DNA from 3 places in the Pseudarthrobacter sp. C1 genome. Region 2 is predicted to be linked to each of the others. Evidence: predicted binding sites of a transcription regulator. Region 2 holds the regulator's gene; each other region holds the start of a gene.
What was found. The regulator Rex, encoded in region 2, represses fermentation and respiration genes when NADH is low (regulators of the CRP and FNR family bind a similar motif). The targets are predictions, from matches to a motif close to CTTGTGAANNNNTTCACAAG.

Region 1 (2,199 bases), on a different contig from region 2:
ACCACCAGCTTCCCGGGTGACCGGGAAGGCTAGGTAAACCCCACCCGGAGCAAGGCCAGACAGGACACGTTTGAGGGCTGCCCGCCCGAGTGTCCGGGTAGGCCGCTGGAGGGCGCCGGCAACGGCGCTCGTAGATGGATGGCCGCTACTCCCGCACCGGCAACGTGGCGGGAGCACAGAACCCGGCGTATCGGTCAACCCATCCACCCATTCCGGTTTGACCTTGAGAGTTGTGTTGGGGATCCTGAACCGTGCCCGCAAATATTGACCCGCCCTCCGGCTATGGAGCCGCCCAACCGCAGGGTTCCGCCCGCGGACGGCAGGCTGTTGCCCTGGCCGGGTTCCTTGCGCTCTCCGCTGCAGCCTGGGCCTTGGCGTCGGTCCCCATCATCCTGAATTCCGGCGGCTGGTTCGCGGGGTCGGTCAAGGCTCCCTGGATGCCGCCGGGCTGGATGTTCAGGAGCATGTGGATGCTGCTCTACGCGGGGGTGGCGGTTGCCGCCTGGCTCGTCTGGCGGAAAGGGGAGCTGAGGGGAGGCGCCCTGGCCGGGTACCTTGTCCAGCTGGTGCTCAACGCCGCGTGGCCGCTGGCCTTCTTCGGGCTCTTTCCGGTATTTGGAGCCGCTGCACTCTGGGCTGCTTTCCTGGTGATTGCCGGGCTGGCGGCGTCCCTCGCCTTCCTCGTTGTGCGGTTCGGTCCGGTGAGCCCGGCTGCCGGCCTCCTGATGCTGCCCTATTTTTCGTGGGTTGTGTTTTCGGCCAGCCTCAATCTCTATTCGGCCATCCACAACTGATGCCCCGGACGCAAGGCCGTTCCCTGTGAGTGATTTCACGTGGTTCCGGCCGGTTCAGGGGGGCCGGCCAACTTAGAATGGAGACCGGACGCAGGAGTTCTTCCGCCGGGGTTGCGTTCGCAGCCGGCGGTTTTTCTTTGCACGCGATCCAGGCGCCTGGGGGCCGACCCCTGCAGGCGCGGGTGCCCCTGCACAACATGTGGTGGCCGACATCCGTGTACGAGGACGTACACGGCTGAACCGAGGAAGGTATTTCTGTGAGCCAGACGTCAGATTCTTGTCTTGATACGTGGATGGGCCGGGAGGCCCTCGCCGAGGCCATGATTCCGGTGATCGGCCGGCTGTACCGCGAAAACAACGTGGTCACCAGCATCCATGGCCGGAGTTTGATCAACAAGTCCACCATGAACATCCTCAAGGCGCACCGTTTTGCACGCCGGATGAGCAAGGACGAGCTGCTCCTGGAGGAGACCGCGCCGCTGCTGAACACCCTGGCCTGCCTGGAGCTCGGTGCTGCTGCGATCGACATCGCACGGTTGAACCAGAAGTTCAAGGAAGAGGGCAGCGGCGCCACGCTGGAAGAATTCCTCCGCGCGGAACTTGCCGACGTTGTGGGCAAGCGCGGCGGCGACGACCGCACCAGCACCGACGTGGTGCTTTACGGCTTTGGCCGGATCGGCCGGCTTCTGGCCCGCCTCCTCATCGAAAAGGCCGGCGGCGGCCATGGCCTCCGCCTGCGCGCCATCGTGGTCCGCAAGGGCGCTGACAACGATCTCTCCAAGCGTGCCAGCCTCCTGCGCCGCGACTCCGTCCACGGGTCCTTCGAAGGGACCATCAGGATCGACGAGGAAGCCAACACCATCACGGCCAACGGCGTGCAGGTACAGGTCATCTACTCGGACAACCCTGCCACCATCGACTACACCGCCTTCGGCATCAACAATGCCCTGGTGGTGGACAACACCGGCCGCTGGCGTGACCGGGAAGGGCTGTCCCAGCACCTGCAGAGCAAGGGCGTGGCACGGGTTCTCCTGACCGCGCCGGGCAAGGGCGACCTGAAGAATATCGTCCACGGCATCAACCACGGCACCATAGAGGACACTGACCAGATCGTGTCCGCCGCGTCGTGCACCACCAACGCCATCACGCCGGTGCTGAAGGCCGTCAACGACAAGTTCGGCGTCGTGCACGGCCATGTGGAGACAGTGCACTCCTTCACCAACGACCAGAACCTGATCGACAACTTCCACAAGGGTGACCGACGCGGCCGCTCCGCCGCACTGAACATGGTCATCACCGAGACCGGTGCCGCCAAAGCCGTGGCCAAGGCACTGCCTGAGCTGCTCGGGAAGCTCACAGGCAGTTCCATCCGGGTCCCCACCCCTGACGTCTCCCTGGCGATTCT
Region 2 (2,199 bases):
TCCCCCTGTCCCGCCTCCCGTTCCAAACGATCCCGAGTCCGGCTCCGAGCCTGGCACGCAGGGTCCCCGCTACGGCCAGAACGCACCCCAGTCCGGCGCCCCGCAGTACGGGCAGAACGCCCCGCAGTACGGGCAGCAGTCCGGCGCGCCCCAGTACGGGCAGAACGCCCCGCAGTACGGCCAGCAGTCCGGCGCCCCGCAGTACGGGCAAAACGCGCCGCAGTACGGCCAGAACCCGCCGGCGGCTCCGGGCTACGGGCAGCAGCCGTACGGGCAGTCACCCTACGCGCAGTACCCGTCGGAGCAGCCGCAGCCGTCCGGAAGCACGGGCGTTCCCCAGCTGGTCAACATTTCGTTCTGGTTGCTGATCGCCTCTGCCGCCATCTTCGTTGCCTCCGCGCTTGCCGGCCTCACCACGCTGGATGATCCCCGGTTCCGCGATGTCTTCGACAGCCAGGTCCAGGGCACCGGCGCCGGAGTCACGTACGAGGATATGAAGGGTGTCATCGCCGGCACCCTGGTGGTTTTCACCATCATCGGCCTGGCGCTGTACTTGTTGGTGGCATTCTTTGTCCGCAAGGGCAAGAACTGGGCACGCATCCTGGGCACCGTCTTCGCGGCACTTTCCGTCCTGGGCCTCTTCGGCCCTCCCAGTTTCGCGACCATCGGCACGTTGTTGGGGATCGCGGCCATTGTGCTGCTCTACCTGCCTGGTGCCGCTCCGTATTTCCGGCGGCAGCAGCCGTTCGCCAATCCGTACGGCGGCAACATGGGCAACCCGTACGGCCGGTAGTCCAGGCACCAACCACCCTGCGGGCGTGGGTCCCGAAAAAGCAGCCGGAACCGCGAAGGAACCTAGGCGGTCTGGCCCGGGGCCTGCGCCCGCTGTGCGTGGTAGGCCAGGATCTGCAGCTCCGTTGCCATGTCCACCTTGCGGAGGTTGACCCCCTCCGGCACCTGGAGCATCACGGGGGCGAAACTCAGGACGCTGCGGACGCCGGCCGCCACCACGCGGTCGCAAACATCCTGGGCCACGGCGGCCGGCAGTGCCAGCACCACCATGTTGGCCCCGGTCCGGTGCAACACCGCTTCCAGGTCGGCCACGTCGCTGACCCGCAGCCAGCCCACTTCGTTGCCCACCACCATCTGGTCCGCGTCAAAAATGGCAACTACGTCGAAGCCGCGGGATTCAAAGCCGCCGTACCGGGCCAGGGCCTTGCCCAGGTTGCCGGCCCCCACGATCGCCACTTTCCAGTCGTGCGTAAGTCCCAGGGCGGCCGCGATGTGCCGGCTCAAGTACTGCACCTCGTAGCCCACACCGCGGGTTCCATACGAACCAACGTGGGAGAGGTCTTTGCGCAGGGTTGCGGAGCTGACGCCCGAGGCCTCGGCGAGGGATTCTGAGGAGACCCGCTCCACCCCCTCGGAGAGCAGGGTGTTGAGGGCGCGCAGGTAGAGGGTCAGCCGTGCCACCGCAGCGGGCGGAATCTGTTTACCCGCCGTGCCCGTGGCTCCCGGCAGGTCCGGGACAGCCTGGGGAGTTGAATCCAGCGAAGCCACCAGCTCCTCCCTCGCATTGCGTTGTGACACCACTCTAGAGCCCCATCAGCATTGCCAACAAAGCAGGTGACGCCGATGTCCGCATCATCACAAGGTGCTGCTCCCTACTGCGCCATTGCCTGCCGGAGCACGCGTTCAAGGCGGGCTTCGTCGATCTTCCAGAAATCGCGCTGCACCCCGTCCACCAGCACCACGGGGATTTCTTCCGCATAGCGTTCACGGAGTTCCGGCTGGTGGTCCACCAACTCCTCGTCCCACTCAAGTCCCAGCGACGCGGTAACCCGCCCGACGGCGTCGCGCGCGTCTTCGCAAAGGTGGCAGTCTGCTTTGGTGATGAGGAGGACGCGCGGTGAGGCCATGCCTTAACGGTATCCCCGTTGCCCGGGCGCGGCGACGTCCGGCGTGACACCGCAGTGGAATGAAGAGTGGATTGACTAGACTCAACTGCATGCCCGTCGAGAAATACGTCGCCGTAGTCACCAAGCCGGTTGCTGCGCCGCAGCCCGGCGAGGCGGCGTTCTTCGATGTGGACAACACCCTGATGCGCGGCGCCAGCCTCTTCCACGTTGCACGGAAGATGCACCAGCGCGGCGCCTTCACCATGACCCAGGCTGCCGGCTTTGCCTGGAAGCAGTTCAA
Region 3 (2,199 bases), on a different contig from region 2:
TCGGCTTTGACCGTGGCCCGGAAGAGCCACTCCGGCAGGCCCGGGGCGTACTGCGAGTAGAAGCCCGCGGCGTCCGCGTGCCAGATCTCCACCTGTGCGCCCTGCAGGGCATTGCCGTTGGTGTCCGTGAACTGGCCGGTGAAACGCAGGGGGGTGCCCTCTTCGCCGTCGCGCATGAGGACGGTGGCCGGCGTCGCAAGCTCCGGCGATCCGGGCACGTAGTACGGGCCTTCAATGGTGCCCCTGGTCCCGGGGCGGTCCTGGGAGTTGACGTCCTCGACCGTGTGCTCGAGCCACACGTCAAGGAACAGCGGCCACTCACCGTCGGTACCCACCTTGATCAGCCAAGCCTTCAGCGCGTTGTACTCCTCGTAAGTGACCTGGTGCTCAACGACGATGTCGTTGGCGGCCTTGATGAGCGCGCCGGCCAGCAGGCTCACGCGCTCCTTGGGCACGCGCAGTTCCGAAAGCTTGCCGGAAGCGGCGAAGCGTTCGGTGGCCTTCGAGCCGGCTTCAACGGCTGTGCCCTCGTTCTCGTTCCGGATGTCCACTTGAGTCTCAGTCATGGCGGTCTCCACCTTCGTCTTTGAAATTGGGGCCCAGAAAGGTCTCCTGGACCCGCCGCAGGACGCCGGTGCAGGAGTGCCTGCCGATCCGTGGCGTCGCGTGATGTCTGTCTCATCGTAGGTCCGAAGATAATGACGAAACAAATATTGATAATGCTGCTTTTTAGTCATGATCGATACATAAAGACACCCTTGGTCGACCCTAGGTGTTTGCCTGATGTGAGACCAGTCACGAGGGGGAAGAATTGCCTCTAACGTCCACCGCCGGCAACGACGCCAGCCCGGACCTCCCGCCCATCCGTCCAGCAATCTCCAATGAGGGAGCACGCCATGACCGAGAACCTGATCCATGCCCGCGAGGTCCTTGCCGACGCCGTGATCGACGACCGTGAGAACGGCATCATCCGGGCCAAGCGCGAAATCTTCACCGACCAGGAGATCTTCGAACTTGAGATGAAGCATATTTTTGAAGGCAACTGGGTGTACCTGGCCCACGAGTCCCAGATTCCCAACGTAGGCGATTACTTCACCACGTACATCGGCCGCACCCCGGTGATGATCACCCGGGACAAGGACGAGAAGCTCAACTGCATCGTCAACGCCTGTTCGCATCGCGGCGCCATGCTGTGCCGCCGCAAGACGGACAACCGCACCACCTTCACCTGCCCGTTCCACGGCTGGACGTTCAAGAACTCCGGCGAGCTGCTGAAGGTCAAGGATTCCCGGAACGCCGGCTACCCCGAGACCTTCAACAAGGAAGGCTCGCACGACCTCACCAAGGTGGCCCGCTTCGAGTCCTACCGCGGCTTCCTGTTCGGCTCGCTGAAGGCTGACGTGCTGCCGCTGGAGGAGCACCTGGGCGACGCCACCAAGGTCATCGATTCGATCGTTGACCAGTCACCCGAAGGGCTGGAGGTGCTGCGCGGTTCCTCCACCTACACCTACGACGGCAACTGGAAGGTCCAGGCCGAAAACGGCGCCGACGGCTACCACGTCACGGCCGTGCACTGGAACTACGCCGCCACCACGGCCCGCCGCAGCGCCGGTGACTCGGCCAACAAAACCAAGGCCATGGATGCCGGCAAGTGGGGCAAGGTCAAGGGCGGCTTCTACTCCTACGACCACGGGCACCTGCTGCTGTGGCAGGAGTGGACCAACCCCGAGGACCGTCCGCTCTGGGACCGCCGGGAGGAACTGGTCCAGAAGTACGGCGAGGAGATGGCCAACTTCATGATCAACATCTCGCGCAACCTGTGCCTGTACCCGAACGTCTACATCATGGACCAGTTCTCCTCGCAGATCCGCCACTTCCGGCCGATTTCCGCGGACCAGACCGAGGTGACGATCTACTGCATCGCACCCAAGGGCGAGTCCCAGGAGAACCGTTCCAAGCGCATCCGCCAGTACGAGGACTTCTTCAACGCCACCGGCATGGCCACCCCGGACGACCTGGAGGAATTCCGCTCCTGCAACAAGACCTACTGGGCCACCAGCGCCCCCTGGAACGACATGACCCGCGGCTCCACCCACGAGATCGCCGGCCCGGACGAGCAGGCCCAGGCCCTGGGCATGACCAAGGTCATCGCCTCCGGAGTGCGCACCGAAGATGAAGGGCTCTACCCCATCCAGCACG

Region 1: U7114_RS07695 (glyceraldehyde-3-phosphate dehydrogenase) is a predicted target of Rex. The motif match lies at 817-836, and genes of this name have one in related genera.
Region 3: benA (benzoate 1,2-dioxygenase large subunit) is a predicted target of Rex. The motif match lies at 783-802, and genes of this name have one in related genera.

What each region holds. Positions count from the first base shown of each region.
Region 1 covers NZ_JAYESK010000004.1:10,960-13,158, forward strand. The annotation lists RNA gene rnpB (RNase P RNA component class A) at 1-206, shown strand, start outside; gene U7114_RS07690 (TspO/MBR family protein) at 252-794, shown strand; gene U7114_RS07695 (glyceraldehyde-3-phosphate dehydrogenase) at 1,052-2,199, shown strand, end outside.
Region 2 covers NZ_JAYESK010000003.1:127,124-129,322, reverse strand. The annotation lists gene U7114_RS05745 (hypothetical protein) at 1-793, shown strand, start outside; gene U7114_RS05740 (redox-sensing transcriptional repressor Rex) at 856-1,560, opposite strand; gene U7114_RS05735 (glutaredoxin family protein) at 1,665-1,919, opposite strand; gene U7114_RS05730 (HAD family hydrolase) at 2,009-2,199, shown strand, end outside.
Region 3 covers NZ_JAYESK010000005.1:44,085-46,283, reverse strand. The annotation lists gene catA (catechol 1,2-dioxygenase) at 1-566, opposite strand, end outside; gene benA (benzoate 1,2-dioxygenase large subunit) at 897-2,199, shown strand, end outside.